DNA from 3 places in the Tatumella sp. UBA2305 genome. Region 3 is predicted to be linked to each of the others. Evidence: predicted binding sites of a transcription regulator. Region 3 holds the regulator's gene; each other region holds the start of a gene.
What was found. Region 3 encodes sigma-54, which starts transcription at its own class of promoters, with help from an activator protein. Its sites were predicted from a motif close to GTTGGCACANNTTTCGCTNT; they were not measured.

Region 1 (11,124 bases), on a different contig from region 3:
CGTTCCATTAGTGGCCGAGGGAGCCGTTGCGGCAAAACCGGCGGTGAAACGTCGTGAAGCAGCGCCGGTATTAAGTGCCCGTGAGGAACTGTCTGCTCTCGAAAATAGTGAACGTCTTGATGCACTGCTCGATCGACTGGAAAACGGTGAGAAATTGCCTGCTGAAGATCAGGCCTGGCTGGACAGCACCCTGGATCGTATTGAAGTACTGATGGAAAAACTCGGTATCGATCTTGATGATGACAGCGATGCTGAAGATACCGAAGCAGAAGAGGATATGTACCGCTTACTGAAGGGTAACTAACCTTAATGGCCGGGCACAGTGTATAATGTTGTGCCCCAGCCGGGAATATTTCATTATGTTTTGGCCAGGATCAATTTTAGCGCTGCTGTATGCGTGTTTTCTGCTGTTGTTATTCGCTAAACTACGTCGTCTGTCACGATTGAAATCGCGGTTGCGTCGCAAAAAAAACTTACCGTTATCCGGAGTATCGCGAACTTCTTTCAGACCCCGTCAGCGGAAGGAGTGAACATGTCATTACCACGTATCGAGTGGGACCAGTCATTAATCGAAAAATATAATTACTCCGGACCGCGTTATACCTCTTATCCTACAGCGTTGGAATTCGATGAGCGCTTTAGCGAAAATCATTTCCTGACAGCGGTTCACCGTTATCCTCACCGGCCTCTGTCCCTTTATCTGCATATCCCGTTTTGCCATCGGCTCTGCTACTTCTGTGGCTGTAATAAGCAGGTGACACGCCAGGCACACAAAGCGGATCGTTATCTGGATGCACTGGAGGCAGAAATTCGCCACAGAGCGCCGCTGTTTCGTCAGCGTACCGTCGTTCAGATGCACTGGGGAGGCGGAACTCCGACATTTCTGACGACAGCTCAAATATCCCGGCTGACAGGGATTCTCAGGCAACATTTTACTTTCGCTGCCGATGCCGGGATGTCGCTGGAACTGGACCCCCGGGAAATTGAACTGGATGTCCTTGACCACCTGAAAAGCGAAGGATTTAACCGGCTAAGTATGGGAGTGCAGGATTTTAATAAGCAGGTCCAGCGACTGGTGAACCGGGAACAGGACGAAGAATTTATCTTTGCACTGATGGATCGGGCGAAATCACTGGGTTTTACTTCGGGGAATATTGACCTGATTTATGGGCTGCCAAAGCAGACACCGGAAAGTTTTGCTTTCACCCTGCAGAAAATTCTCTCCCTGCGCCCTGATCGTCTCAGCGTGTTTAATTATGCCCATATGCCGGAGATGTTTGCTGCCCAGCGTAAAATTAATGCGGCGGATTTGCCGGATGCCCGGCAGAAACTGATGATTCTGCAGGATACCATCGCCACACTGACCGGTGGAGGATACCAGTTTATCGGTATGGATCATTTTGCCCTGCCAGACGATGAACTGGCAGTAGCCCAGCAGAACGGGGTGCTGCACCGTAATTTTCAGGGGTATACGACCCACGGAAACACAGATTTACTGGGATTGGGTGTTTCAGCCATTAGTATGATCGGTGACAGCTATTCCCAGAATCACAAAGTGCTTAATCAGTGGCAGGAGAGTGTGACGGCCAATGGCAGAGGGTTGTGGCGTGGGGTCAGCCTGAGTCAGGATGACTGTCTGAGGCGCGATGTGATTAAGGCGCTGATTTGCCAGTTCAGACTGGATTTTGCGACGACGGAACAACAGTGGGGGATAGTTTTTGAAGAATATTTTGCAGAGGACCTGCGACTGCTCAGGCCATTTATTGAGGATGGCCTGGTGACGCTTGAACTACGCCGGTTACAGGTGACGGCTCGTGGCAGGTTGTTAATCCGAAATATCTGCATGTGCTTTGACCACTATCTGCGGGCTGCCAGCCGACAGCAGCAGTTTTCACGGGTCATATAATAAAAGGTCCGCAGACACTGTCTGCGGACCAGTAAAGCACCAGCAATTTGCTATTCCATGCCCAGTTCTTTAAGTTTACGGGTTAGCGTATTCCTTCCCCAGCCCAACAGACGGGCTGCTTCCTGTTTATGCCCCTGGGTATAACGTAGGGCAGTAGTCAGTAGTGTTCTTTCCATCTCGGGTTGCGCTTCGGACAACAGATTCTGATGACCGGAACGTAATGCTCTGTCAGCCCATTGCGCCAGCAGCGTGGCCCAGCTATCGGGGGATGACTGTACCGGGGTTTCCGGGGGGCTGGTTTCAAACAGCTCCGGTGGAAGGTCCTGAATCAGAACTTCCTGACCGGCTGCCATGACTGTCAGCCAGCGGCAGGTATTTTCTAACTGTCGGACATTACCAGACCAGTGCAGACGAGTCAGCGCAGCTTCGGTTTCCGGATGTAATATCTTGGTTTCCACCCCCAGTTCCCGCGCCGCAATCTGCAGGAAATAGTGGGCCAGCCGTGGGATATCTTCGCGGCGTTCACGCAGCGGAGGCAGATGAATTCGAATAACGTTCAGACGGTGGAACAAGTCCTCACGGAATTTACCCTCCTGCACCCGTAATTCCAGGTTCTGGTGAGTCGCTGCAATGATCCGGACATCCACTTTCACCGGAGCATAGCCACCGACACGGTAGAACTGTCCGTCGGCCAGTACACGCAGCAGCCGGGTCTGTACATCCAGTGGCATATCGCCAATTTCATCCAGAAACAGTGTGCCGCCATCGGCCTGTTCAAACCGCCCCTGACGCACCGAGTTAGCCCCGGTAAATGCCCCTTTTTCATGACCAAACAGCTCAGATTCAATCAGGTCTTTGGGGATCGCCGCCATATTCAGGGCAATAAACGGTGACTTGGCCCGCGGACTATGGCGGTGCAAAGCATGGGCGACCAGCTCTTTACCGGTTCCTGATTCCCCGTTAATTAGCACACTGATCGAGGAACGTGACAGACGGCCAATAATCCGGAAGACATCCTGCATTGCCGGCGCTTCACCAATAATATCGGTGGTTGGCCCGCTGGCCGGCTGGTTGCGCGGTTGCTGCTGTTCCTGATAATGGCTGATGGCTCGTTCTACCAGAGCGACCGCTTCATCTATATCAAAAGGTTTTGGCAGATAATCAAACGCGCCTTGCTGGTAAGCACTGACCGCGGCATCCAGATCGGAATGTGCAGTCATAATGATAACCGGCAGCATGGGGTGGCGTTTCTTAATTTGTTTAAGCAACGCCAGCCCGTCCATCCCGGGCATGCGGATATCTGACAGTAATACATCCGGTGTTTTGCTGGCTAAAGCCTCCAGCACATCATCCCCGTTATCAAACGCGGTACAACTCAAACCGGCTCCAGTGAGCGCGCGTTCAAGCACCCAGCGGATGGAGCTATCGTCATCGACGATCCAGACTATCCCTCGTTGCATGGAAACCTCACTGGCGAATAGGCAGGAACACCGAAAATTCGGTATGTCCTGGCCAACTGTTAAATTCTATTTTTCCTGAATGTTGGTCAATCAGGCTACGGGCAATGGATAAGCCCAGACCGGTACCACCTTCCCGCCCGCTGACCATGGGATAAAACAAAGTATCCTGCAGCTGCTGGGGGATCCCCGGTCCGTCATCTTCCACATCAATCCGCGCCACCAGACGGTAGCGAACACCATGCAGCGTTAGCTGAAATGCGGTACGGGTCCGCAGGGTGATTGTGCCTCCAGCTTCGCCCAACGCCTGTAATGCATTACGTACTACGTTCAGTAAAACCTGTTCAATCTGATCCGGGTCATGCGGCAATTCAGGCAGACTGGGATCGTAATCTCTGACCAGAGTGACGTTATCCGGTAGCTCCATCGACACCAGGTTAACAATTCGTTCCGCGACCTGGTGAATGCTCTGGGTAACGTGCATGCCGGGTTGTTGAGGCCCCAGCAGCCGGTCGACCAGATTACGTAACCGGTCGGCCTGTTCGATAATCACTTTGGTATATTCATTTAATGACGGATCCGGCAGCGCTCTGGAGAGCAGCTGGGCGGCACCGCGTAATCCGCCGAGCGGATTTTTAATTTCATGAGCCAGACCGCGCACTAAATCACGGGCGGCAACCTGCTGTGCGTGCTGAATCTGTTCCTGGCTAAGACGACGTTGGTTATCCATCGGCGCCATTTCCAGCAGAATCTGTTGGTCAGGATACTGCTGAGCGGTAAGAGACATGATATGCGCCCGGCCATCAACCACAATGGTCACTTCACTGTCGGTAAAGCCCAGACCGGCTTGCAGGCTTTCCAGCATCACCTCAATATTTAAGGAAAAATAGCCGGTGAGTTCCGGGAGCGGCGTACCAAACAGTTTACGGGAACTCTGAGCCAGCAATTGCTGTGCTGCCGGGTTCGCGTAATGGATCACCAGGTTGTTATCGACGACTAACACACTATTGATGAGAGAGTTTAAGATCTGCACTGCATCGGGCTGTGTGTTGGATATCATGTTTAATTCTCCGCGTTTACCAGTGAAATACGCTGCTGTTGACTGTGAAATAAGCGGGCGACTCGCTGGTGTTTTTCGCTGTGTTCGGACAATAAACAGGCAGTAAATCTGAGCTGACTGACCGAAATATCCCTCTGAATGCTGAATTTGCGGAGAAAAAAGCCCATCCGGAGATGGGCTAAAATTTTCCACGGCAACAAAACTACAAGAGAGATTAAACGCTGTAGTAAAGTTCGAATTCCACCGGATGCGGAGTCATACGTACGCGGTCATCATCTTCTTTGCGCAGTGCGATATAAGCATCGATAGTATCGTCAGTGAAAACACCACCACGGGTCAGGAAGCTGCGGTCTTCGTTCAGTGCATTCAGCGCTTCTTCCAGAGATCCTGCTACTTTTGGAATCTCAGCTTCTTCTTCCGGAGGCAGGTCATACAGGTTCTTATCCATCGCATCGCCAGGATGGATTTTGTTGATGATACCGTCAAGGCCGGCCATCAGCAGTGCCGCAAACGCCAGGTATGGGTTAGCCGCTGGATCCGGGAAGCGAGCTTCGATACGACGTGCTTTCGGGCTGGCAACCACAGGGATACGGATTGACGCAGAACGGTTACGGGCAGAGTAAGCCAGCATGACCGGTGCTTCATAACCCGGGACCAGACGCTTATAAGAGTTGGTGGTTGGGTTAGTCAGGGCATTAATCGCTTTAGCATGTTTGATGATACCGCCGATGTAGAACAGAGCAGTTTCAGACAGGCCGCCGTATTTGTCGCCAGAGAACAGGTTAGTACCGTCTTTCGACAGTGACATGTGGCAGTGCATACCTGAACCATTATCACCAAACATTGGTTTTGGCATAAAGGTGGCAGTTTTGCCGTAAGCGTGCGCTACGTTATGTACCACATACTTATAAATCTGAATTTCGTCAGCTTTTTTCACCATGGTGTTAAAGCGGGTTGCCACTTCGTTCTGGCCAGCAGTAGCCACTTCGTGGTGGTGAGCTTCAACTACCAGGCCCATCTGCTCCATAGTCAGACACATAGCAGAACGGATGTCCTGAGCTGAGTCGACCGGAGGCACTGGGAAGTAGCCGCCTTTAACGCCCGGACGGTGACCTTTGTTACCGCCTTCGTAGGCTTTACCAGTGTTCCATGCCGCTTCGATATCGTCGATAGCCACATGAGAACCAGACATGGTAGCGCCAAAACGCACATCGTCGAACAGGAAGAATTCAGGTTCAGGTCCGAACAGTACAGTGTCAGCAATGCCTGAAGAACGCAGGAAATCTTCAGCGCGTTTCGCGATTGAACGCGGGTCACGGTCGTAACCTTGCAGTGTACCTGGTTCCAGGATATCACAACGAATGATCAGGGTTGGATCTTCGAAGAATGGGTCCAGAACAGCGGTAGTTGCATCCGGCATCAGCACCATGTCTGATTCGTTAATGCCTTTCCAGCCACCGATGGAAGAACCATCGAACATTTTACCTTCTTCAAAGAAGTCTTCGTTAACCTGGTGAGCAGGGATGGTTACATGCTGTTCTTTACCTTTACTGTCGGTAAAACGCAGATCAACAAACTTAACTTCATGTTCGTTCATCAATGAGAGAACGTGTTCAACGGACATACTAACTCTCCTGAAATATTCATTGTTGTCGTGGGTAGAGAACCTGTACTGGTAAAGGATCACGAGGCGCCGCGCATTTTCCGGTCAATGTTCCCGACAAGCTTCCAACCGTTTCAAACTGTCGTTTTTGCTTAGATAATATAAAGCGAAATCTGTGCCAACTTTTTATTTTGTCTGAAAACGGTGTTATAGCGGCCTTTGTGCCCCGTTAAGGGGAGGCACCGAACCGGAGTGATGCACCATAATGATCCAAACCCTGCCATCATATAGCACCATTATGGTGCATGTCGCCGGAATAACGATAATATTGCACTAAAAATGAACGTAGTCTGCCTTGATAATCAGCGGGAGCAAAAAGTCACTGAGAAAGTTTCAAGGAATACTGTGAACATATTCAGTCTTTCGACTAATCCGTGTACAATAGCGCGCTATTTCTAATGCCTGAGGCAAAGCTGTGATCGAAAATTTGCGTAATATCGCCATCATCGCGCACGTTGACCATGGAAAAACGACCCTGGTTGATAAGCTGTTACAACAGTCTGGTACTTTTGACGCCCGTACCGAAGCAACTGAGCGTGTGATGGACTCCAACGATTTGGAGAAAGAGCGTGGGATTACTATTCTCGCTAAAAACACTGCAATTAAGTGGAACGACTATCGAATTAATATCGTCGATACTCCGGGACACGCCGACTTCGGTGGAGAAGTTGAGCGTGTCATGTCGATGGTAGACTCGGTTCTGCTGGTAGTGGATGCGATTGATGGCCCAATGCCACAGACGCGCTTCGTAACCAAAAAAGCATTTGCTCATGGTCTGAAGCCTATTGTTGTTATTAACAAAATCGACCGTCCGGGCGCACGCCCTGACTGGGTCGTAGATCAGGTTTTTGATCTGTTTGTTAACCTGGATGCGACCGACGAGCAACTGGATTTCCCGATCATCTATGCATCGGCAATTCAGGGGATCGCGGGTGATGACCATGCAGATATGGCGGAAGATATGACGCCACTGTACGAAGCTATCATCAAGCATGTTCCTGCACCAAACGTTGACCTAAATGGTCCGTTACAGATGCAGATCTCTCAGTTGGATTACAACAACTACCTGGGTGTTATCGGGATTGGCCGTATCAAACGCGGTAAAGTCAAACCGAACCAGCAGGTCACTGTGATTGATGCTGAAGGCAAAACCCGTAATGGTAAAGTCGGTAAAGTACTGGGCCACTTGGGTCTGGAGCGTATCGAGAGCACTGAAGCTGAAGCTGGCGACATCATTGCTATCACCGGTCTGGGTGAACTGAACATCTCTGACACCCTGTGTGACCCACAGAACGTGGAAGCGCTGACTCCATTGTCTGTTGATGAGCCTACCGTGAGCATGTTCTTCTGCGTAAATACCTCACCATTCTGTGGTAAAGAAGGTAAATACGTCACTTCGCGTCAGATCCTTGATCGCCTGAAGAAAGAACTGGTGCATAACGTGGCACTGCGTGTTGAAGAGACCGAAGACGCGGATGCTTTCCGTGTGTCTGGTCGTGGTGAGCTGCACTTATCTGTGCTTATCGAAAACATGCGTCGTGAAGGTTTTGAACTGGCGGTTTCCCGCCCGAAAGTTATCTTCCGTGAAATTGACGGACGTAAACAGGAACCTTACGAAAACGTTACTCTTGATATTGAAGAACAGCACCAGGGTGCGGTGATGCAGGCGATGGGTGAGCGTAAAGGCGACATGAAAAACATGGACCCGGATGGTAAAGGTCGTGTGCGTCTGGATTACGAAATCCCAAGCCGTGGTCTGATTGGTTTCCGTAACGAATTCATGACGATGACTTCAGGTACGGGTTTACTTTACTCTACCTTCAGCCACTACGGTGATCTGCGTCAGGGTGAAGTGGGTCAGCGTCAGAACGGTGTACTGATCTCTAACGGTCAGGGTAAAGCGGTTGCTTTCGCACTGTACAGCCTGCAGGACCGCGGTAAGCTGTTCCTGGGTCACGGTGCTGAAGTTTATGAAGGCCAGATCATCGGTATTCACTCACGTTCTAACGACCTGACCGTGAACTGCCTGACTGGTAAGAAACTGACCAACATGCGTGCTTCCGGGACTGATGAAGCCACCACTCTGGTTCCTGCAATCAAAATGACTCTGGAGCAAGCTCTGGAATTCATCGATGATGACGAACTGGTAGAAGTGACTCCTCAGTCTGTACGTATCCGTAAACGTCATTTGACTGAGAATGATCGTAAACGTGCTTCACGTGGCAGCAAAGAGTCTTAACTGACAGCGACTTAGCTAAGCAGTGATACTGATTAAAAAGCCGCCCTTCCGGGGCGGCTTTTTTTTACTCGTGGTTTAGCTTTGCAGGGTTTCCTGAAGATGTAACCAGCGAACTATTTCTCCTTCACGACTGAACACGGCTGTCGCCCAACGAATATTTTCCGGAGCATCCTGTTGGCTCTGTTGTTCCCGGTAATAGACGACAGCCCCCTGCGACCATTCATGGATTATCTTTAGCTGATCGAAAGTAATCCGTAGCCCGCGGCGGCTGGCCTGTTGTGTCTGAAGGAAATTCCTCAGTCCCGTTTTATCCAGAGAGCTTCCTGCCGGGGTAATCATGGTAAATCCGTCAGCAAAACAGTCGGTTAAACTGGCGAGATTTCCTTCACCCAGACCCAGCCAGAGTTCAAGGGATTTCAGGGTATGTTCCACTTTATTTATATAGTCATTCATAGTTTCGGTTCTCTTAGTGAATCAGTATCAGTGGGGACCGGACGGAAACCCAGTCTCAGGCTGGCCAGCACGGGTATACAGGTCACGCAGGCGGCCACGATAAAACAGGCTCTGTAGGCAGCCAGCAGACTCACTGTTTGCAGTAACAGGCTCAGCAACAGACTCAGCAGGGCAACGCCAAAACAAAAACTCAGCTGGCGATTGATGTTCCACAGCGCGCTGGCATCCGCCAACTCCGGGCTGTCAATCTCCTGCATAGCACTGTTTTGTGCAGTCGAACTACACAACGACCCACCAAATCCCATCAATGCATAGCACACACTGAGGAGCAGAGGTGAGGTAGCCTGACTAATACCCGCCAGCCAGACAATACCTGTGGCCTGAATCAGACAGCCGGTAATGATTAACAGCGCGGGTCCGTAACGCTGAAATAGCTTACCGCTGGTATGGATAGCGAAAAAAGCAGCCACAGACCAGGCCATCATCAGGGCACCATTCTGCGCTGCGCTCAGTCCGGCTATTTGTTGCAGCCAGAATACGGCAATGATGCTGACGCCAATAAAAAAACCGGGGGTGCAAAGATAGACCAGCATCGAAAACCGCAGCAGTGGGCTGGACAATAAATGCAGTGCCAGTAGCGGATTCGTCTGGCGGCGGTTACGACGGACAAACAGCAAGGTCAGCATGATGGCCGGAACCAGCCACAGCAGACCGCTCAACAGATGGTCTTTGTCACTCAACAGGGTGAGGCTCAGAAGCAGGCAGATCAATCCGCCGCCACTGGTCAGTATTGCTGTTGTATCCGGCGCAGGCAGTGACTGACGGCTGTGTCGTTCGTCTTTCAGTAACCAGCAAAAAGCAAAGCACAGGGTCAGTAAGGATACCGGCAGACCGGCCAGTAAAACCGCATGCCAGCCGGCATAGCCTACCAGCAATCCCCCCAGTGCGGGCGACACTGCCGGAGCAAGTAACGCGACCATCATGACCAGGGTAGAAATGCGGGTACGTTCTTTGCCCTGATAAAAATGCCAGGTGAGCGCCTGGCCCACCGGAATTAATGCTCCGCCCCCTAAACCCTGCAAAATCCGCCAGGTGACCAGTTCACCGAGGCTGTTGGCTTCGGCTGTAGCCAGTGTTGCCAGGCTAAATATGGTTAATGACAGCAGAAACAGACGGCGTGGGCCGAAGCGTCGGCTTAGCCAGGCGCTGAGCGGCATGATCAGGGTCAGACCAATAATATAACCATTGCTGACCCAGGCCAGATGAGCGACAGGGGCTTGCAGACTGACTGACATGTCAGGAAAGGCCACCGCCGAAATAAACATATTAATCAGATCAAGGAACAGGCTCAGTAAATAGACTGTTGCCACTTTGCTGCGATAGGTCATGATTGTCTCTCCGTGAAGAGCAGACAATTTACCGTTTGCACTCCACGGGATAAATGCTGCTGGCGGTGATAAACTGTCAAAATTATTTTGACAATAATGAGGGAATAAATGCTAAGCCTGCAGCGTGTCGCGATGTTTATTGCAGTGGTGGAATCCGGCAGTTTTACGGCAGCGGCGGCGACGTTGCGCCAGACGAAAGCGGTCGTCAGCTTTAATATTCGTCAGCTGGAAGCTGAGTTGGGGGTTTCATTGCTGCTGCGGACCACACGCCGGCTGGCATTGACGGAAGCCGGTGATGCCTTTTATCTGCGCGGCAAGCAACTGCTTCAGCAGGCAGAAATGCTGGCCAGTGATGTGCGGATGGTTCACAGCGGCTTCAGTGGTGAATTACGAGTCACCAGCACTCCTGAGTTTGGTCAGATGCAGGTAGTGCCTGCCCTGGCGGCATTCTCCAGTCAGCATCCACAGCTCCGCGTACATTTTTCCTCTTCATCGCAACCGGCCGATCTGATTGCTGAACGCTTCGACGTGGCTATCCGGTTGGGAACCCTGGCCGACTCACGTTACCGTGCGGCACTTATTGATCGTTTTGCGATTCTGGCGGTAGCCTCTCCATGCTGGCTGGAACGCTACTCAGTGAACTCCTTAGAGGCACTGGCTAAAGCCGACTGGATTATTCATGACGGATTAACGGATGCTCTGCACTGGACATTAGAAGGTTCCGGAGGGCAACAGGTCCTGCTGACTATTGAAAACCCGGCAAAATTATCGGCAAATAATTCCTCTGCCTTACGGGCTTTTGCGTTGGCTGGGTGCGGGATTGCGTTGTTGCCGGAATGGCTGGTCAGAGAAGACCTGGCTTGCAGGAAATTATCAGTCGTGTTGCCGGAGTGGCAGTTTCCTGCACAGGGGGTTTTTGCTGTCTACCCTGACACCCGGTATGTTCCGGCACGTGTTC
Region 2 (11,124 bases), on a different contig from region 3:
CTGCGGTGGCCAACACGGCCACCGCAAGTATCAGGGTTGAAAAAAATTGTCGCACATTGCCTCCTGCGCTTAACCTACGACCAGGTTAAGCAGTTTACCCGGAACGTAAATAACTTTACGTACAGTCACACCTTCCAGATATTTTGCCACAAGATGTTCTTTAGCAGCCAGTGCCTGAACCTGCTCCTGGGTTGCGGTGACCGGGACAGTAATTTTACCACGAACTTTACCATTCACCTGAACCACCACCAGTAAGGAGTCTTCAACCATGGCACTCTCGTCAGCGACCGGCCATGCGGCATTATCGATAGTGTCTGTGTGACCCAGTGTCTGCCACAATTCAAAGCAGGCATGTGGAGTGAATGGATACAGCAACCGGACCACAGAATCCAAAGCTTCCTGCATCAGTGCCCGATCCTGATCGGTATCCTGAGGCGCCTTCAGCAGTTTATTCATCAGTTCCATGATAGCAGCAATGGCGGTGTTAAATGTCTGACGACGGCCAATATCATCCGATACTTTAGCAATAGTTTTATGAACATCGCGACGCAGTGCCTTCTGGTCTTCGTTGAGTACATCAGCCTGCAGAGCCGGAGCGCTCCCTTTACTGCTGTGATCGTAAACCAGTTTCCAGACACGTTTCAGGAAGCGGTTAGCGCCTTCAACTCCGGACTCCTGCCATTCCAGAGTCATATCTGCCGGAGAAGCAAACATCATAAACAGACGTACGGTATCAGCACCGTAGCGCTCAACCATCAGTTGTGGGTCAATACCGTTATTTTTAGATTTTGACATCTTACTCATACCGGCATAAGTCACTTCACGACCGTCTTTGTCTGTTGCACTGGTAATCCGGCCTTTGTCATCGCGTACCACTGAGACATCGACCGGGGAAACCCAGTTACGCTCTCCACTGGCACCGGTGTAGTAGAAGGCATCCGCCAGAACCATTCCCTGACATAACAGGCGCCTGGCTGGTTCACTGGAGTTCACCAGACCTGCATCACGTAATAACTTGTGGAAGAAACGGAAATACATCAGGTGCATGATGGCATGCTCGATACCACCTACATACTGATCCACCGGCAGCCAGTAGTTGGCCGCCGCCGGGTCCAGCATTCCTTTATCATAATCAGCACAGGTGTAGCGTGCGTAGTACCATGAAGATTCCATAAAGGTATCGAAGGTATCTGTTTCGCGCAGTGCCGGCTGACCGTTGACGGTAGTTTTCGCCCACTCAGGATCGGCTTTGATCGGACTGGTGATGCCATTCATTTCGACATCTTCCGGCAGAATTACTGGCAGCTGGTCTTCAGGTGTCGGAATAACGGTACCGTCTTCCAGAGTCACCATGGGGATCGGTGCACCCCAGTAACGCTGACGGGAAACACCCCAGTCACGCAGACGATAGTTGACTTTACGTTCGCCTACACCTTTGGCGGCCAGTGCATCGGCAATGGCATTAAAACCGTCCTGATAAGAGAGACCATCGAACTGTGCAGAATTAAACAGAGTTCCTTTGCTGGTCATTGCTGCTTCAGAAATGTCCGGCTCACTGCCATCTTCGTTGAGGATCACCGCTTTAATCGGCAGGTCATATTTACGGGCAAATTCCCAGTCACGCTGGTCATGGCCAGGGACTGCCATCACCGCACCGGTGCCATATTCCATCAGGACAAAGTTAGCGACCCATAGCGGTAATTTTTCACCGGTCAGCGGGTGAACCACAAACGTCCCGGTCGGGTGACCTTTCTTCTCCATTGTTGCCATGTCAGCTTCGGCAACTTTGGTATTCCGGCATTCATCAATAAATGCTGTCAGGTCTGGGTTATTCACCGCAGCCTGCTGCGCCAGCGGGTGTCCGGCGGCGACAGCCACATAAGTCGCACCCATAAAAGTGTCGGGGCGGGTCGTATAAACGGTCAGTTTTTCGCTGCTGTCGGCGACATCAAAGGTGATTTCAACCCCTTCGGAACGACCGATCCAGTTGCGCTGCATGGTTTTAACCTGTTCAGGCCAGCCTTCCAGCGTATCCAGGTCATTTAATAACTCTTCTGCGTAGGCGGTAATTTTAATGAACCATTGCGGGATTTCTTTACGTTCAACTTTGGTATCGCAACGCCAGCAGCAGCCTTCGATAACCTGTTCATTCGCCAGTACGGTCTGGTCATTTGGGCACCAGTTCACCGCTGAGGTTTTTTTGTAGACCAGGCCTTTCTCGAATAATTTGGTGAAGAACCACTGTTCCCAGCGGTAATATTCCGGCTGACAGGTGGCCAGCTCACGGCTCCAGTCATAACCAAAACCCAGCAGTTTCAGCTGGTTTTTCATGTAGGCAATATTTTCGTAGGTCCACGGGGCAGGGGCGGTATTATTTTTCACCGCAGCTCCTTCAGCAGGCAGACCGAAAGCATCCCAGCCTATCGGCTGCAGAACATTTTTCCCGAGCAGTCGCTGATAACGGGCAATAACATCACCGATGGTGTAGTTACGCACGTGTCCCATGTGTAGACGACCAGAAGGATAGGGTAACATTGACAGGCAGTAGTACTTCTCTTTCCCTTCCTGTTCAGTGACTTTAAAGGTTTCCTGATCGTGCCAGTGTTTCTGGACTTTAGATTCTATCTCTTCCGGGCGGTATTGCTCTTGCATGGCAGCCTGTGGTCCTTGTTGAATTGCGCGAAGCTAACTGCAGTGATTTTTCTACGATCCGCATAGCATACCCATAAGCCCGGTGCGCAACAACACCCGCATGACTCCGGGAGGAGATTTATCCGGGAAACCGGTGGGGGGCAGCGGTAGAAAACGGAGTATTTCAGGGCTGAAGAACAACACCTGCAAGCAAAAAGCGATTGCTGCCCCGGAAATACCGGCATTTCACCACCGCCGCAGTGAAATGCCAGAACTGAAGATTAGTGAATTATTTTCGCCAGGAAATCTTTGGCCCGGTCTGAAGCAGGATGATTAAAAAATGCATCCTTGTCAGAATCCTCGACAATTTTTCCCTCATCCATAAAAATGACCCGGTTTGCTACCTTACGGGCAAAGCCCATTTCATGGGTGACAACCATCATTGTCATGCCTTCATTGGCCAGCTCTACCATGACATCCAGCACTTCATTAATCATCTCCGGGTCCAGTGCCGACGTAGGTTCATCAAACAACATAGCAATGGGGTCCATACAAAGTGCTCTGGCTATTGCCACCCTTTGTTGTTGTCCGCCAGACAACTGTCCGGGAAATTTCTCTGCATGAGCTGCCAGCCCGACCCTGGCCAGGAGTTTCAGTCCTTTCTCCCGGGCTTCTGTTTTATTTCTGCCCAGGACTTTCACCTGAGCCAGCGTCAGGTTATCGACAATACTCAGATGCGGAAACAGTTCAAAGTGTTGGAATACCATGCCTACTTTACTGCGCAGTTTCGCCAGATTAGTTTTCCGATCATTGACTTCAGTACCGTTGACCAGAATACTTCCCTGTTGAACCGGCTCCAGACCATTCACTGTTTTGATCAGTGTTGATTTCCCCGACCCTGACGGGCCGCATACCACCACAACCTCACCTTTTTTAACTTCCGTGGTGCAGTCTGTCAGCACCTGAAAGTGACCATACCATTTAGAAACATTTTTCAGGTTAATCATCAGACGGCCCTTCTCTTTTTTATATAACTGACCAGCAGTGAAATGCTCAGACTGATAGCAAAGTAGACCAGACCGGCAAACAGTATCATTTCTACCTGGGTACCATCCCGATCGCCGATGGTGGAGGCGGTACGGAAGAAGTCAGCCAGGCTCAGGACATAAACCAGGGAAGTATCCTGAAACAGCACTATCCCCTGGGTTAGCAGTAATGGCACCATGGCACGGAAAGCCTGTGGCAGAATCACCAACCGCATGGCCTGCCACTGGGTCATTCCTAAAGCCAGTGCCGCGCCGGACTGCCCCTTGCCAATACTCTGAATTCCTGCGCGGATGATCTCGGAATAGTAGGCGGCTTCAAATAGCGAAAATGCCACCATTGCGGAAATCAGCCGGATATCGGTTTTCGGTGACAAACCGAGTACCGATTGCAGAAACCCGGGGACTATCAGGTAAAACCACAAAAGCACCATGACCAGCGGTACTGCCCTGAAAAGATTGACATATAATCGGGCCAGCCAGCTAATGACCCTGACTCCGGACAAACGCATAACGGCAAGTAATGTGCCCCAAAGAATGCCAAAGACGATGGCACAGACGGTAATTTTAAGCGTCACTATCATTCCGTCAGCAAGGAATGGCAGGCTTGGCGGAATGGAGCTCCAGTCAAATGAATACATTATTTACTCCCTATATGGCCAGGTAAGCGCAGTTTGCGTTCCAGCAGACTCATGGCCAGCATGATGGCAGCATTAATAATGATATAAGCCACAGTAATGGCAGTGAACGACTCGTAGGCATGCGCAGAGTAGTCCAGTAATTTACCTGCCTGCGCAGCCATATCCACCAGCCCGATAGTCGAGGCAATGGCTGAGTTCTTCACCAGGTTGAGCATTTCTGAAGTCATAGGGGGGACGATGATACGGTAAGCATTGGGCAATAATACGTAGCGGTAACACTGTGGGAGTGTCATACCCAGTGCCATACTGGCATTTTTCTGACCACGCGGCAGTGACTGGATAGCGGTTCTGACCTGCTCACACACGCGGGCAGCAGTGAATAGCCCCAGGCAAATCACGGAACTGATGAAAAACTGAATATTTGGGTCAAGTTCAGATTTAAACCACATCCCCAGTTTCTCCCCCACCAGCTCCGGAGCAACCAGATACCAAAAGAAAAACTGAACAATCAGTGGAATGTTACGAAACAGCTCGACATAGCAGGCACCGATGGCTGACAAAAAGCGATTCGGCAGGGTACGCAAAATTCCAAACAGCGAACCGACCAGAAATGCCACCACCCATGCACATAACGAGACAGCAATCGTGACCTGGAAACCGGACCATAACCAACCCAGATAAGTGGTATTGCCGAATGGGGCCTGTTCAAAAAATATCCCCCAGTTCCAGTTTGTGCCCATAATCAACTCCCGGTAAAAAGGATAGCATCGCTACCCCGAAGACTGATGAACTCAGCCATATTGACGCCACCGCTGGCACAATAGTGTGTGTGCGGTGGCGTCAGAAGCTTCAGTTACTTCTGAAGCACTTAATTGCTTTCAGGGTTGTGGTTAGTTGAGTGCTTTATCATTAGGTGATTTAAACAACGCTTTCATGTCTTCTGACATGTCGAAGTTCATAATCATATTTTTTGGCGGAATAGGCTGTTTGAACCAGCGATCATACCATTTGGCGGCTTCACCTGAGGTCTGTGCCTGTGCAATGGTGCTGTCCATCAGTTGTTTAAATTCAGGATCATTTTTGCGCAGCATACAACCATAGGCTTCATGGGATTGAGGTGTACCGACGATCACCCAGTCTGCAGGTTTTTTAGCCTTAGCTCGTTCACCGGCCAGTAAAGCATCATCCATCATAAACGCGACGGCGCGGCCTGTTTCCAGAGTACGGAACGAATCGCCATGATCTTTGGCACTGATGATCCGCATACCCATTTTTTTCTCATCATTAAGTTTATTCAGCAGAATTTCTGAAGTGGTTCCGGAGGTCACCACTACCGTTTTACCTTTCAGATCGGGGAAATCTTTAATCGGGCTGCCTTTTTTTACCAGCAGTCGTGTACCGACAACAAAAATAGTATCCGAGAAATCAGCCTGCTTTTGCCGCTCCAGGTTGTTGGTCGTTGAACCACATTCAAAATCATAGGTTCCGTTTTGCAGCAACGGGATACGGTTCTGTGAGGTGATTGGTAACATTTTTACCGTCAGATCGGGTTTATTCAGTTTCTTTTTAATCGCTTCGACAATGGCGTTGGAATAATCCTGTGAATAACCCACGACTTTCTGTTGATTATCGTAGTAAGAAAAGGGCACAGATGACTCGCGGTGGCCCACCACAACGACGCCGTTTTTAGCAATTTTATCGAGCGTCGGGGATTGGGCTGAAGGGGTATCCGCAGCATATACCACACCAGACAGAATACCAGTGATCGCAAGGCCAAGGGCCAGTTTCCGTAATTTCATATCCGGGCTCCTTTTGTCTCCCGTCTTCAGGCAGCGGGAGGCAGAAATAGATGATTGAGTGAGTTTGCTGTAACTGGTTACAGTTTTACCTTAGCTCATTGTTAATGAAATGAAACGTTATTGTTTCTTAACTGAGATAATGAACGCAATCTGAACAATAATATGCATAACTAACCATCAGTTGTCGGTGTTTGCACGATATTGGTGCAAATCATGCTGCACCAGGCTGTTTCAGTGTGTTTCTAAGCATCGCTAATCATTAAGCAATATGTATGCCATCAGTGAAACAGGAAAGACAATCATTACAGGTTCAATGAAGAGCGCAGGCCATGACGGTGATAGAGCGAAGTTTATGGGAACAAGGACGGACAGAAGCAAAGAGGATAATTGCCGGAGTCAGGCTCCGGCAGCTGGTTTAAAGGCGGCGGCGGAAGACCAGTGCAGTGGCAACGGCGAACGCCGATATCAGCCAGACGGTCAGATTACCGGTACGGGCGTAAGGGGTGATTCCCCGTGTCGGGGTCACTTCAGCCTGCAGGACACCTTCATGGAATTGTGGGATTTCACGGGTAATATTACCCTGTGCGTCCACGATAGCGGTAACACCGTTATTGGTGCTTCTTAGCAGGGGCCTGCCAAGCTCCAGAGCACGCATTCTTGCCATTTGCAGATGTTGCCATGGACCGATGGAGTGACCAAACCATGCATCATTAGACACCGTCAGCAGAAAATCTGTATCGGGGCGGAAGTTATCTCTGACATGTTCACCGAGGACGATTTCGTAACAGATAGCAGTGGTTAGCTGATAACCATCAAGATTTAAGGGGGGCTGAACATACTTGCCACGACTGAACCCGGACATCGGTAAATCGAAAAATGGAGCCAGTGGCCTGAGCAGACTGGCCATAGGAACAAATTCGCCAAAGGGTACCAGGTGATTTTTCTGATAGCGATCCTGGCTCTGATAACTGTAAGGCTGTGGGTTACCCAACACGACAACACTGTTGTAATCATGATAACGGTTATCCGCCTGCAATCTTGAATCAACAATGCCGGTTGCCAGTGTACTTCCGTGATTGCGCAGTACCTGATCCAACTGAGTCAGGAAGGGCTGTTGATTGGTCTCAAGGTCTGTGATTGCAGACTCTGGCCAGATGATAATTTTAGAATTACCCAGTAGCGGACGGGTCAGACGCAGATAAGTGTTGAGTGTGGACTGTAGTTGTTGAGGGTCCCATTTCATCGACTGGGGAATATTGCCCTGAACTAACGCGACCGAAACCTTGCGGTCGTATTGTGGCTGATACCATTGCAGGTAGCGCAACGGCCAGCCAATAACCAGAATGGCTACGGCAACCAGCAACGCCCGCAGATTTCTCTGTAGCAGGCTATAGGTAATCAGCCCGGCGATGACCATCAATACCAGAGTGATACTCTCTACCCCGGCGATGGGTGCCAGACCTTTCAGGGGACCTTCTATCTGGCTGTAACCGAACTGCAGCCACGGGAATCCGGTCAGAACCCAGCCTCGTAAAAATTCAGTCACCTGCCACAATGCGGGTGCAGCCAGAACCAGGCGGGTCAGGCTTGCTGCTGGCCAAAACCGGTTCAGCACGGCGCTGAACAGCATCGGAAACAGAGATAGCCAGGCTGCCAGCAAAACGACAAGAAAGATATTCACCGGGCCTGGCATGCCGCCAAAGGTCGCGATGCTGACATATACCCAGTTAACTCCTGAACCAAACAGTCCCATCCCCCAGACAAAGCCAATGGCCAGCGCTTGTGGAGTAGAGCGTTTCAACGTTAATGCCTGTAGTCCCGTAAGGGATAACAGAGCCGCAGGCCAGAAATCATAAGGCGAGAATGCCAGGGTGCCAACGGCACCCGTAAGTAAAGCCAGCAACAAGCGTATTTTCTGTTGCCAGAGTAACTGATTGAGTGCCGTCATAGGCTGTTATTCGTCTTCCGGTTGAGGTGTAGTCGCATCGTCTGGAATTTTTACATGAACCTGCAGGATCCGACGTCGGTCGGCCATCGCCACTTTAAACTGATAACCTTCCAGGGTAATACTTTCGCCTCTGGCAGGCAGGTGGCCGAAGCTTTGCATGACCAGACCGCCAATGGTATCAACTTCTTCATCGCTGAAGTTGGTACCAAACAGTTCGTTGAAGTCTTCTATCGGAGTCAGGGCCCGCAACGAATAAGTATGGCGACTGAGCTGGCGAATATCGCTGTCATTCTCTTCGTCGTACTCATCTTCAATTTCCCCGACGATCAGTTCAAGAATATCTTCGATGGTCACCAGTCCCGAAACACCACCAAATTCATCGATGACGATCGCCATATGATAGCGCTGTGAGCGAAATTCTTTCAGCATGCGGTCGACACGTTTACTTTCCGGCACGACCACCACAGGGCGCAGGACATCAGCAATACTGAACGGAGCAGAATTACTGCGCATAAAGGGCAGTAAATCTTTGGCCATCAGAATACCTTCCACATGATCTTTATCTTCACTGATCACAGGGAACCGGGAGTGTGCAGACTCAATAATCACGTCCAGGCACTCTTCGAGTGACTGCTCTTTTTTCAGGGTGATCATCTGGGAGCGGGGGATCATAATATCTCGTACCCGCTGCTCGGCGATTTCCATCACGCCTTCCAGCATGTCGCGGGTATCCTGGTCAATCAACTCATTCTGTTCAGAATCACGGATTAACTCCAGTAATTCATCACGGTTTTGCGGCTCACCGTGAAACAGTTGATTAATCAGTAATGAGAAGAATCCCTTTTTACTACCGGGGGTGTCGCTGTTTTGAGAATGGTCATCGCTCATGGCGTATTTATTTAGTACTCACTGTATTTGAATTTTACGCTGTCAGGGAACGACACTGACAGCAGGGGGCCGGGGTTAGCCGGACATCAATCGATGTCTTTCTCGGAAATGTACGGGTCAGGATAGCCCATAGCAAGCATTATCTCAGTTTCTATCCCTTCCATCTCTTCAGCTTCCTCATCTTCGATGTGGTCATAGCCTAACAGATGCAGAGTTCCATGTACGACCATATGTGCCCAGTGGGCCTCGGGCAACTTCTGCTGCTCTGCGGCTTCCCGCTCTACGACCTGTCTGCAGATAATCAGGTCGCCAAGTAGCGGCAGGTTGTCGATACCTGGCGGTGCCTCAAACGGGAACGACAACACATTGGTGGGTTTATCCATTCCCCGATAAGTCAGGTTCAGTTCATGGCTTTCGGCTTCATCCACCAGCCGGATAGTGACTTCACTCTCCGGCTGAAACAGCGAAACCGCTGCCGTCAGCCAGCGCAAAAATGACGCTTCATCGGGCAACCCCTGAGGTTTTTCACAGACATTCTGCAAATCCAGTGTTACGGTACTGCTCATACATTCTCCTGAGGGGTGGACAGCGCATCACGTTTACGCTCTTCAGCCAGGCGCTCACGGCGTTTCTGGTCTGCTTCTTCCCAGGCTTCATAGGCCACCACAATCCTTGCAACAACAGGGTGACGTACCACATCTTCGCTGTGGAAGAAATTAAAACTGAGTTCTTCGACCCCGGACAATACTTCAATCGCATGTTTCAGTCCGGAACGGGCGTTTCGGGGTAAGTCGATTTGTGTCACATCGCCGGTGATCACCGCTTTAGAGTTAAAGCCGATACGGGTCAGAAACATTTTCATCTGCTCGATGGTCGTGTTCTGGCTCTCATCCAGGATGATAAAGGCATCGTTCAGGGTGCGCCCACGCATATAAGCCAGTGGAGCGACCTCAATAACATTACGCTCAATCAGTTTTTCAACCCGTTCAAAGCCGAGCATTTCGAACAAGGCATCGTAAAGGGGGCGCAGATAAGGGTCTACCTTCTGGCTAAGATCCCCCGGTAAAAAGCCCAGCTTCTCACCGGCCTCGACTGCAGGGCGGGTCAGCAAAATACGCCGAATTTCCTGGCGTTCCAGTGCATCGACGGCGGCGGCTACTGCCAGATAAGTTTTACCGGTACCGGCAGGACCAATGCCAAAAGTAATATCATGATCCAGAATATTGGCAATATAGCTGGCCTGATTAGGTGTGCGCGGTTTTATCACACCACGTCGGGTCTGTATGTTGACTGCTTTACCATAGTCCGGCACGCTCTCCGCGCTCTGTTCCAGAACCCGACTCTCTTTGATGGCCAGGTGAATATCTTCAGGATCGATATCTTTATTCTGACCACGGACCGGGGCAGTATCGACATACAATGTCTTCAGAATATGTTCTGCGGCATCGACGCACAGAGGTTTCCCTGACAACGTAAAACGGTTATCACGCCGGTTAATTTCTATCCCCAGTCGACGCTCCAGATGTTTCAGATTATCGTCAAAAGGGCCGGTCAGACTGAGCAGACGTTGATTGTCTGCGGGTTCGAGGGCAATTTCGCGGGTTTCGATATTCAAAGTAATCCTATGGGGCGCTTAGGGCCGGTTAGTCAGCAACGAATGTTCCTTCTGATTCAAGGAGACATAGCAAAGTATTTATGCTGTTTGCGAGAGATGCAATGGTATAACAAGATATCGGGGCTGGATCGGGAAATTCCAGCCCCGGGTAGATAAATTTGCGGCAACAGAGTGCAGCCGCAACAGACAGGCCAATCAGGGTTGCCAGACACCAACGCCGGATTCATTCTCTTTACGGGTACGGGCAATGACAGAGGCCGGTGATTCAGTGACTCGCAGCCCCATATCTTTCTCGGTCAGTACTACCACACCACGCAGTGAGTTCGGATAAACATCGACAATTTCGACATCAACAAACTTACCGATCATCTCCGGAGTCCCTTCGAAGTTAACCACACGGTTATTTTCGGTGCGACCGGACAGTTCCATCAGATTCTTACGGGAGGTACCTTCAACCAGTACACGCTGAACGGTTCCCAGCATCCGACGACTCCAGGCCATGGCCTGTTGGTTGATTCGTTCCTGCAATACCCACAGACGCTGTTTTTTCTCTTCTTCG
Region 3 (11,124 bases):
TTCTGCGGTCATGGCAGAACGGCAGATCGGTGCATTTCTGTCCGGAGATACGCAATATCGTGCTCATTCTGACTGGGTGAGCATGTCTAAGATTTCACCCTGGATGCCCCTGGCGGTGATAGCCGGTGAAGACCAGAAATTCCCTCAGCACTGGGGATTTGATTTTGATGCTATGCAGTCCGTACTGGACAGTCGTCAGCATGGGGAAATGCGCGGTGCTTCAACGCTGTCCCAGCAGACCGCAAAAAATCTGTTTCTTTGGGATGGACGTAGCTGGATACGCAAGGGGATGGAAGCGGTACTGACGGTGGGTCTTGAAACGGTCTGGAGCAAAAAGAGAATTCTGACAGTATATCTGAATATCGCCGAATTCGGCCCCGGGATATTCGGGGTACAGGCTGCCGCAGAAGCTTATTTCCATAAACCTGCCAGCCAACTGAGCCGTGAGCAAGCTGCGTTACTGGCTGCGGTACTGCCTAATCCGATAATTTATCATGCCGCTTCGCCTTCAGCATATACCCGCGAACGGCAGCAATGGATTTCTCAACAGATGGGGCAACTGGGAGGAAGGGAGTTTCTGCAACGACATCACCTGTATTGACAGCGACACCGCGGTAATCCCGGGATTTAGTCCTCATCGAAACCAGCGTTAAATAATTCAATCACCGCCTGTAGTGCTTCGGTTTCCTGTGGGCCGGTAGCTTCTACTTCAATCTGCCCTCCCTGGGCTGAGTCCAGCATCAGTAATGCAATAACACTACTGGCATCGGCTTCGGTGCCTGCCTCATTACGCAGAGTCACTTCCGCGTCATAGCTTTGTACCAGCTCAAACAATTTCATTGCCGGGCGGGCATGCATTCCCAGTTTATTTCTGATTTTAACTAATTGCTTGATCGTCATGATTTTTTCTTTTCCAGAGTGCGGTGTCGTGACTGAACGTTTTTTCCCCGTGAGCGGAAGTAGTCCGCCAGTTGTTCAGCAATATACACTGATCGATGTTTACCCCCGGTACAGCCAATCGCGACAGTCAGATAGCTGCGATTGTTGGTTTCCAGCATCGGTAACCAGAGCTCAAGATAGCTACGGGTCTGATAAATAAAATTATGCACTTCGGTATGACGATCAAGAAACGCAGCCACTGGCCGGTCAAGACCGGTGAGCGGTCGCAGTTTTGGGTCCCAGTGAGGATTGGGCAGAAAGCGGACATCAAATACATAATCTGCATCGATAGGGATTCCGTATTTAAATCCAAAAGATTCAAATACTATTGTAAGTTCGCGTTCCCGTTTACCAAGCAGTCGTGTTCTCAGCATTTCGGCCAGTTCGTGCACCGACATCTCAGAGGTATCGATAATTAAATCGGCCCTCGACCGCAGAGGTTCAAGCAGATCGCTCTCTTCATCAATAGCGCTCTCCAGTGACAGGTTTTTACTGGAGAGAGGGTGCAGGCGACGTGTATCACTGTAACGTCGAATCAGAGTATTTCTGTCAGCATCAAGAAAGAGTAACTGCGGAGAAAACTGAGCGGATAACCGGTTAAAGGCATCCTCAAAAATTTCCGGTGACTCAGGCATATTACGCACATCAATACTAACAGCCGCAGAAATATTACGCTTTTCCAGTGAGTTAGCCAGCTCTGGCAGTAAATCGACCGGTAAATTGTCAACACAATAGAACCCCATATCTTCCAGGGCACGTAGTGCGACAGATTTTCCCGACCCTGACCGACCGCTCACGATCATCAGTACCATGATCCTTCTCCCGTCATAATCCCTGGTTAACAGGCTGATTTATTGTTGTTTTTCGTCGCTGCTTTGCTGCTCTTCCATGATGATACTGTAGAGTTCCTGGTCACTTTGTGCTGCCCGCAAACGGCGGCACACAGTTTTATCTGCCAGGCGTTTTGCGACCTGAGATAAGGTATGTAAGTGCGTTTTACACTGATCAGCCGGGACCAGTAGTGCAAACAAAAGGTCCACCGGCTGATTATCGACCGCATCGAATGGAATCGGATGCTCAAGATGAATCAATACCCCAATAGTTCTGAGCGTGTCTTCTTCCAGTTTACCGTGAGGGATGGCAATCCCGTTGCCTATTCCGGTGCTGCCCATCCGTTCACGATTCAGGATCGTCTCAAAAATATTTTGGTGCGGCAGATTCAACTGAGTCGCTGCCAGTTCACTTATTATCTCCAGCGCCCGCTTCTTACTCTGGCAATGTACGTTGTTACGGGTACATTCAAGGGTAAGCACATGGCCAAGTTCAAGTGTCAGATCGCTATTCATATTATTTCGCTTGCAGATTCCACTGCCCATTTTCCGAAGATGGTCACTTATCCGCAGTATTAGCCGTCGGGTCGCTAAACAGCAATACCTGCGGATAAAAGCAGCCACGGAGAGGCAATGTCTGCTGTTTATTTAATGGGATAACTCAGTTTGAAACTAATGCTGTTTCAGTTTTTCTTTGTGGCGGGTTAACTGTCGCGCCAGTTTGTCTGTCAGCCCGTCAATGGCCGAATACATATCATCGGTTGTTGCTGTCGCATGGAGCTCACCTCCGTTCACATGTAAGGTTGCATCTGCAATTTGCTGAACTTTCTCGACCTTCAGGACGATATATACCTGATTGATGTGTTCAAAGTAATGCTCCAGTTTGGCAAATTTTGTGTGAATAAACTGGCGCAGTCCCTCAGTTATTTCAATTTGTTGTCCGGTAATGTTCAGTTGCATAGGCTTTCCTTCTCATGATGTCAAAGCAGCTGTTTACGCTGGTTTGAGGGTGGGATAGATAAAGACTCGCGATATTTAGCAACAGTTCGTCTTGCGACCATGATCCCCTGTTCAGATAACATAGAGGTGAGTTTGCTGTCACTCAAGGGTTTACCCGGATTTTCCGATGAGATTAATTTTTTCACCAGCGCCCGAATCGCCGTTGATGAAGCTTCCCCGCCACCTTCGGTACTGACATGGCTTGAGAAGAAATATTTTAGTTCAAAGATGCCACGCGGACTGTGCAGAAATTTCTGGGTCGTCACCCGCGAGATAGTGGATTCATGCATATCGACTGACTGGGCAATGTCTGCCAGTACCATTGGCCGCATGTACTCTTCCCCTTGCTCAAAAAAAGCCTGCTGCTGTTCGACAATGCAGCGGGTAACCCGCAACAGAGTATCATTTCGGCTTTCCAGGCTTTTAATCAGCCACCGTGCTTCCTGCAAATTACTGCGGATAAACTGATTATCACTGTCGTTGCGCGCTCCGCCACTCATCGCAGCATAATGCTGATTAATGCGTAGGCGTGGCAGGCTGTCGGAATTCAGCTCGACAGTCCACTGGTTGCCTGTTTTCCGCACCAACACATCCGGAATCACATATTCAGACTCACCGGTATGGATAGACTGGCCCGGACGCGGGTCCAGTGACTGAATAAGAGCCATGGCTTCTTTCAGCACATCATCCTTCAGGCGGGTGACACGCATCAGACTGCGAAAATCATGATTAGCCAGTAAATCCAGATGCTCCCGGACAATTAACCGGGCTTCTTCCAGCATAGGGGTTTCCGGGCTGAACTGTGATAGTTGTACCAGCAGGCAGTCTTTCAAATCGCGGGCACCCACGCCTATCGGGTCAAAATGCTGTACCCGTTTCAGAACCGCTTCTACCTCTTCAATACTCAGTTCGTCATCACCAATACTTTCCAGAATGTCTTCCAGTGGAACGGTGAGATAGCCGGTATTATCAATGGCATCCACTATCGAAGTGGCAATCGCACGGTCAGTATCACTGAAGGGCGTCAGTTCAACCTGCCACATCAGATAGTCCTGCAGAGACTGAGTGGTTTCGCCCTGATAGACCGGCAGTTCATCATCCTGATAATCAGTACCCGTACCGGAGGGGGTGCCAGCGGTATAAATTTCATCCCAGGTAGCATCCAGAGGCAGTTCCTCCGGCATATCTTTTTGTTCTAATGCTTCACGGGTGTCCAGAGATGCAGTTTCACCCGACTCCTCAGAATCCACTTCGTTGAGAACTTCGGCCTGTTCCAGTAACGGATTACTTTCCAGTGCCAGTTGCAGTTCCTGCTGTAATTCATGCGTAGAAAGTTGCAACAGTCGTATCGCCTGCTGCAACTGGGGGGTCATTGCCAGTTGTTGGCTGAGCCTGAATTGCAAACTTTGCTTCATAGTGAGGAATGAGTTTCCCGAAAAAATTTCATTGAGGACACATTAACAGAGTCAGAGCCGGAACTCTTCACCGAGATAAACACGTTTCACTTGTTCATCGGCAAGAATATGGTCCGGGGTGCCATGGGCAATCAGTTTACCCTGACTGACAATGTACGCCCGTTCGCAAACTGCCAGCGTTTCGCGGACGTTATGGTCGGTAATCAGTACGCCCAGGCCGCTGTCACGCAGGTGTTCAATGATCTTTTTAATATCAATCACGGATATCGGATCAACACCGGCAAAAGGCTCGTCCAGCAGAATAAATTTCGGATTGGCTGCCAGGGCTCTGGCAATTTCCACCCTGCGGCGTTCCCCGCCTGACAGTGCCTGACCCATGCTGTCACGCAAATGTTCAATATGGAATTCTTCCATCAGTTCATTGGCGCGGTCAGCCCGCTGTTGTGCGTTGAGGTCTTTACGTACCTGTAATACAGCCATCAGATTATCGTAAACACTGAGTCGACGGAAGATCGATGCTTCCTGCGGCAGATAACCAATACCCAATCGCGCACGGGCATGCAGTGGCAGCAGGCTGATATCATCGTTATCGATAATAATTTTCCCGGCATCCCGTGGCACGATACCCACTACCATATAGAAGGTGGTGGTTTTACCGGCCCCGTTAGGCCCCAGTAATCCGACAATTTCGCCTGATTTTACTTCCAGACTGACATCTTCAACGACCCGACGGCCTTTGTAAGCTTTTGCCAGATTTTCTGCTATTAACGTCGCCATAACTGTTATTGACTCTTGTTAGGATGTGCCGGTTTATTATCGTTCTGAAGTTCAGAAGGCATCAGGGTTGTGGTCACACGTTTTTGTTCGCCGCCCTGACTATAAGCCTGCATTTTCTGCTCTTTCACCAGATAAGTGATTCGATCGCCTTTGATATTGCTGTTCAACTGCTCGATGTAGGCATTGCCGGTCAGCTCAACCAGGTCTTTTGCCAGATCGTAATGCAGTTTAGCGGCATGGCCTTTCACCGGTTTACCGTTATCCTGCATCTGGTAGAAGGTGGCAGGATTGCCGTAAGCATCGACCAGCGTTTTCTGGCTGTCGCCACCAGGCCTTGTCACTACCACTTTGTCTGCGGTGATCCTGATGGTTCCCTGGGTGATGATGACATTCCCGGTGAAGGTTGCCACATTCCCCTGCATGTCCATCGACTGATTTTCCGAGGTGATATTTACGGGCTTATCAGAATCACCTGTCACCGCGAGCACTGGCAGGCTGCAACCAAGCAGCGCGGCGACCAACAGCAACCGGATGCTATTTGTTTTGGTTTTGGATTTCATAATCGGTTTTGACCTTTTCAATTAATTCGGCTGTTTTGGCCCGTAAATTGCCACGTAACTTCATCCCGGTTGAACGGAATCCTTGCCCGTAAAGTGTTACCTGATCATCCGAGGTCACATCCTGGGTGGCCAGATTTACCTGTGCATTGTCTGTCGTGATACGTTCAATTTTAGCATTTGGATTGAGTGCCTTGACTTCGACATGTCCATAAAGATACAGCATACGGTTTTTGGTTAATTTGGCTTTATCTGCCTTTACTGACCATGCGGGTGATTCTTGCTGGTCATAGGTCGTCATCACCGGGTTATCGAACCAGCTGACCTGAGATGCATCAAAATAGGATACCTTATCGGATACCAACCGATAAGCTAACGCGCCTTCAGGGTTATAAACCACAGTGTGGGAGCTGGCTGTTGTGTAGGTAGGACTCTGATCATCCTGTGCTACAGATATGGGCTGAGAATCCTGATTTGTCAGGTTCCAGCCAATCAGTACTACCGCAATCACTGCCAGCAGAAGGGTAATCCAGCGTCTGCTTGTACTCATATCGATAACCCTTTGGCATCCTCAAATTTATTTTGCGCCATCAAAATAACATCACAAATCTCGCGTACTGCTCCGCGGCCGCCATTGATACGGGTCACATAATCGGCACGTTGTACGAGCAGGGGATGTGCGTCTGCTACAGATACGCTGAGGCCTACTTTTTCCATAACCGGCCAGTCAATCAGATCGTCACCAATATAGGCGACCTCGTCAGCCTGGAGCGATAGTTTATCCATAAGATCGGCAAAGGCCAAAAGCTTATCTGACTGTCCCTGGTACAGATGACTTATCCCGAGGGTATGACAACGATCTTCCAGCAGTTTGGCTTTTCGGCCGGTGATAATAGCAACTTCGACATTATTGGTTAACAGGCAACGGATACCGTAGCCGTCACGAACATTGAACGCTTTTAGTTCCTCACCATTATTTCCCATATAAATCAGGCCGTCAGACATTACCCCATCGACATCACAGATCAGTAATTTTATTTTTTCGGCACTGGCTATGACCGCAGGGCTGACAGGCCCGTAACACGTATCAATAGGGAGTTTATTGTTCATTTTTTTTTCCTGATCAGACAACACCGGCGCGCAACATATCATGCATATGTATCACACCCACAAGGCGATTGTTATCGGCAACCAATAGTGAGGTGATATTTTTACTCTGCATGACATTCAGGGCATCGACAGCCAGAATATTCGGAGATACACGGATCCCGCCCGGTGTCATGACCTCATCGATGGTGGTTGACTGGAAATTGATATCCATATCGATAACTCGTCGCAAATCACCATCGGTAAAAATACCAGCGATGGTCATATCCTCTTCAGTCACTACGGTCATTCCCAGTTTTTTGCGGGTGATTTCCAACAGAGCATCGCGTAATGATGCATGACGTGAAACACAAGGCATCTCATCACCGGAATGCATAACATCACTCACATGTAACAGTAATTTACGCCCCAATGCTCCGCCAGGATGAGACAAGGCAAAATCTTCGGCAGTAAAACCGCGGGCCTCCAGTAAAGCGACAGCCAGGGCATCCCCCATGACCAGGGTGGCAGTGGTGCTGGTGGTGGGGGCGAGTCCCAGCGGGCAGGCTTCCTGAGGCACCTTCACCGTCAGATGCAGGCCAGCAGCTTTCCCCATAGTGCTCTCTGGCCGGCTAGTCAGGCAAATCAGGGTAATCTTCAGACGCTTAATCACCGGAATCAGTGCCAGTATCTCGTGAGATTCCCCGCTATTTGAAATGGCTATCACGACATCGTCACGTCCGACCATACCCAGATCGCCGTGGCTGGCTTCTCCCGGATGGACAAAAAACGATGGAGTTCCTGTACTGGCAAAGGTGGCCGCCATTTTGCGTGCGATATGGCCCGATTTACCCATGCCCATCACGACCACTTTTCCTGTGCAGCGGAACAGGATTTCGCAGGCCCGGGTGAAGTTTTCATTAATGTATTGCTCCAGTTGAGCAAGCCCTTCGCGTTCAATGCGCAGTACTTTCCTGCCTGCTTCCTTAAAATCAAAACCCGTCAGGGTCGACTGATCAGACATTTTGATGAATCCTTTTAAAGATCATTAATCATCGGGTAGCCCCAGAGAATGGCAACCCAGACAAAAAATCCGCCTAACAGTAACGCACCGGTCAGTCTGCCGATAGTGCGGTTTTTCTTCAGGCAGATCATCGCAAAAACGGTACTGACACCCAGCATTATCCAGTAGTCACGGGAAAAGGCATTACTGTCAATACGGCCCGGGCAGACGATGGCCGGTAAACCCAGAACAATGGCGGTATTATAAATGTTAGCACCCAACAGATTGCCGACCGCGATATCACCTTCACCTTTCAGAGTTCCGGCAATGACTGTTGCCAGTTCTGGCAGGCTGGTTCCGATAGAAATGAAAATTAATGCCATCACTAATTCGCTGATACCCAGATAGTCACCAACGACCACAGCATTGTCCAGAATCATTCGCGTGGCGACCGGTAAGAGTACCAATGCGACTCCCAGCCAGAGAAACGCCACGGTATTACCGGCATCTTCGCCCGGCAGTTCTGCGACCTGTTCTCGTGAGAGTTGATCGCCGGTAGTGGCCTGGCTTTTTCCTGCAATTCGGATAATTCCCCACAGGTAGAGAATAGCCATGACGACCAGGCAAATACCTTCGGTACGGGTCAGCAGATTATCAGCCAGCAACAGTCCACAGAGTAATGTGACCAGCAACATGAGCGGTAATTCCCTGCGTAACAATGCTGAGCTGATTTTCAGAGGATTGAGCAATGCCGCACCGCCAAGAATCAATAATATGTTGGTGATATTTGACCCGACAGCAATCCCCACGGCAAAATCCCGTTGTCCGTGATTTGCGGCGGACAATGACAGGATGATTTCCGGTAGAGAAGTTCCGATTCCCACCACCGTCATCCCGATTATCAGTGGCGGAACTCCCAGTGAACGGCAAAGTATGGATGCGCTAAAAACGAGACGGTCTGCGCCATAGGCCAGCAATAGTAAACCAAGGACCAGCAGAACAATCGCGACAAGCATGGGAATTCCTTTGCCAAAATCTGTAATGAGCAATCACTGCATTACAGCGAAAAGAGAGATCAGTAGTAAACAAGCGCTGATTTTGACTGTCGAAAGGCCAAAAGTAAATTTTATGACGGAATTACACAAAAACGACCTGTAATTTTCTGTAAAAATGACAAGATGCTTTCTCCCGGGCTGGCATCATAGATAACTAAAATGCCCGGACACCTGCAAGGGGTAAACATGGTTCAGCAACAGAAAGGATTAGTGGAAATCCGTGGGGTGAGCTTTACCCGTGGATCCCGCAAAATCTTTGATGACATTTCTTTAACGGTGCCGGAAGGCAAAATTACTGCCATCATGGGTCCCTCTGGTATAGGTAAAACCACGTTATTACGTCTGATTGGTGGTCAGCTGCAGCCAGATAAAGGAGAAATTTTCTTTCACGATGATAATATTCCTGGTTTATCCCGGAGTAAGCTGTACGACGTTCGTAAAAAAATGAGTATGTTGTTTCAGTCAGGCGCCTTGTTTACCGACCTCAGTGTCTATGACAATGTCGCCTGGCCATTGCGGGAACATACTTCCCTGCCTCCGGAGTTGTTGCACAGTACGGTAATGATGAAACTGGAGGCTGTCGGGCTGCGGGGGGCAGAACAACTGACTCCGGCTGAATTGTCTGGTGGTATGGCAAGGCGGGTGGCTTTGGCCAGGGCTATTGCACTTGAGCCGGAACTGATTATGTTTGATGAGCCTTTTGTGGGACAGGACCCCATTACTATGGGGGTGCTGGTTAAGCTGATTGATGAACTGAACCACGCATTGGGACTGACCTGTATTGTGGTTTCTCACGATGTTCCGGAAGTCCTCAGTATTGCCGACTATGCTTATATTGTGGCCGGGCAGAAGATTATTGCACAGGGAGATGCAGCACAATTACGCCAGAATGATGATCCGCGTGTGCGGCAGTTTATTGATGGCCATGCAGATGGTCCGGTACCCTTCAGGTTTCCGGCCGGTGATTACCTCACCGATTTGCTAAGTCCCGGGAGGCACTAAATCCATGTTGTTACAGGCAGTCGCGTCATTAGGGCGTTGGGGAATTAAGAGCTGCAGGTCATTTGGCCGCGCGGGGTTAATGCTATTCCATGCGCTGGTGGGTAAGCCCGAGTTTGCAAAACACAGCCGTCTGGTAGTGAAACAAATCTACAGTGTAGGGGTACTCTCACTGCTGATTATTCTCGTCTCGGGACTGTTTATCGGGATGGTGCTGGGATTACAGGGGTATCTGGTACTAAAAACCTACGGAGCGGAAACCAGCCTCGGAATGCTGGTGGCGTTATCGCTATTGCGCGAGCTGGGACCGGTCGTAACCGCGTTACTGTTTGCCGGCCGTGCCGGCTCAGCATTGACAGCTGAAGTCGGATTGATGAAAGCCACCGAGCAGCTCTCCAGCATGGAAATGATGGCAGTGGATCCGATAAGACGGGTCGTGGCACCGCGTTTCTGGGCCGGGGTGATCAGTATGCCGTTACTGGCCATGATGTTTACGGCCATTGGGATTGCCGGCGGTGCACTGGTTGGGGTGAGCTGGAAAGGAATTGATTCCGGATTTTTCTGGTCTGCTATGCATGGCGCGGTCGATTTCCGGATGGATATTGTTAACTGTGTGGTGAAAAGCATCGTGTTTGCGATTGCGGTTTCATGGATAGCATTATTTAACGGTTATGATGCCATTCCGACGTCTGAAGGCATCAGTCGCGCGACGACACGAACGGTGGTTCATTCGTCTCTTGCTATTCTTGGGTTAGATTTTGTGCTGACAGCACTGATGTTTGGGAATTAACGCAATGCAAAGTAAAAAAAGTGAAATCTGGGTAGGTATTTTCCTGTTACTGGCGCTGATTGCCGCGCTATTTCTTTGTCTGCGCGTCGCCGATTTGAAATCCTTTGGCACAGAACCAACATGGAAATTGTATGCGACCTTTGACAATATTGGCGGGCTGAAGGTGAGCTCACCGGTGGAGATTGGTGGTGTAGTGATTGGGCGTGTGACTAATATCTCACTTGATGACAGCACACTCTCACCAAAAGTCACTATGGCAATCTATGATACTTATGCCGGAAAAATCCCCGATACCAGTTCGCTGGCGATCCGTACTCAGGGTCTGTTAGGTGAGCAGTTCCTGGCGCTGAATCTTGGATTTAATGACCCGGATTTAGGTTCATCGATACTGAAAAATGGCGATACGTTGCGTGACACCAAATCGGCGATAGTCCTCGAAGATTTGATTGGTCAGTTCCTTTATAAAAATAACGATAGCGACAAAGACAAGCATTCACCGGCAGGTGCTGACAGTTCTTCTGCGGCAGCGCCGACCCACTAAGAGGATATTCTATGTTATTTAAACGTTTCGTGATGGCAGCCATGCTGGTTATCCTGCCACTGGCAGCAGCCAATGCGGCAGACCAGGTGGATCAGACGAATCCTTACACGCTGATGAATCAGGCGGCGGAGAA

Region 1: glnA (glutamate--ammonia ligase) is a predicted target of sigma-54. The motif match lies at 6,190-6,209, and genes of this name have one in related genera.
Region 2: B3Z23_RS12190 (amino acid ABC transporter substrate-binding protein) is a predicted target of sigma-54. The motif match lies at 6,375-6,394, and genes of this name have one in related genera.

What each region holds. Positions count from the first base shown of each region.
Region 1 covers NZ_DDVT01000018.1:43,158-54,281, forward strand. The annotation lists gene yihI (Der GTPase-activating protein YihI) at 1-304, shown strand, start outside; gene hemN (oxygen-independent coproporphyrinogen III oxidase) at 533-1,906, shown strand; gene glnG (nitrogen regulation protein NR(I)) at 1,957-3,366, opposite strand; gene glnL (nitrogen regulation protein NR(II)) at 3,374-4,423, opposite strand; gene glnA (glutamate--ammonia ligase) at 4,638-6,047, opposite strand; gene typA (ribosome-dependent GTPase TypA) at 6,502-8,325, shown strand; gene B3Z23_RS11200 (DUF4440 domain-containing protein) at 8,401-8,778, opposite strand; gene B3Z23_RS11205 (MFS transporter) at 8,775-10,166, opposite strand; gene B3Z23_RS11210 (LysR family transcriptional regulator) at 10,275-11,124, shown strand, end outside.
Region 2 covers NZ_DDVT01000019.1:49,592-60,715, forward strand. The annotation lists gene lptE (LPS assembly lipoprotein LptE) at 1-55, opposite strand, end outside; gene leuS (leucine--tRNA ligase) at 70-2,652, opposite strand; gene B3Z23_RS12175 (amino acid ABC transporter ATP-binding protein) at 2,913-3,638, opposite strand; gene gltK (glutamate/aspartate ABC transporter permease GltK) at 3,638-4,315, opposite strand; gene B3Z23_RS12185 (amino acid ABC transporter permease) at 4,315-5,055, opposite strand; gene B3Z23_RS12190 (amino acid ABC transporter substrate-binding protein) at 5,206-6,114, opposite strand; gene lnt (apolipoprotein N-acyltransferase) at 6,530-8,062, opposite strand; gene corC (CNNM family magnesium/cobalt transport protein CorC) at 8,069-8,950, opposite strand; gene ybeY (rRNA maturation RNase YbeY) at 9,037-9,516, opposite strand; gene B3Z23_RS12210 (PhoH family protein) at 9,513-10,565, opposite strand; gene miaB (tRNA (N6-isopentenyl adenosine(37)-C2)-methylthiotransferase MiaB) at 10,761-11,124, opposite strand, start outside.
Region 3 covers NZ_DDVT01000021.1:243,379-254,502, reverse strand. The annotation lists gene mtgA (monofunctional biosynthetic peptidoglycan transglycosylase) at 1-601, shown strand, start outside; gene npr (PTS phosphocarrier protein NPr) at 628-900, opposite strand; gene rapZ (RNase adapter RapZ) at 897-1,751, opposite strand; gene ptsN (PTS IIA-like nitrogen regulatory protein PtsN) at 1,791-2,285, opposite strand; gene hpf (ribosome hibernation promoting factor) at 2,442-2,729, opposite strand; gene rpoN (RNA polymerase factor sigma-54) at 2,750-4,183, opposite strand; gene lptB (LPS export ABC transporter ATP-binding protein) at 4,235-4,960, opposite strand; gene lptA (lipopolysaccharide ABC transporter substrate-binding protein LptA) at 4,966-5,520, opposite strand; gene lptC (LPS export ABC transporter periplasmic protein LptC) at 5,495-6,067, opposite strand; gene kdsC (3-deoxy-manno-octulosonate-8-phosphatase KdsC) at 6,064-6,627, opposite strand; gene kdsD (arabinose-5-phosphate isomerase KdsD) at 6,641-7,627, opposite strand; gene B3Z23_RS15035 (calcium/sodium antiporter) at 7,642-8,622, opposite strand; gene mlaF (phospholipid ABC transporter ATP-binding protein MlaF) at 8,848-9,663, shown strand; gene mlaE (lipid asymmetry maintenance ABC transporter permease subunit MlaE) at 9,668-10,450, shown strand; gene mlaD (outer membrane lipid asymmetry maintenance protein MlaD) at 10,455-10,991, shown strand; gene mlaC (phospholipid-binding protein MlaC) at 11,003-11,124, shown strand, end outside.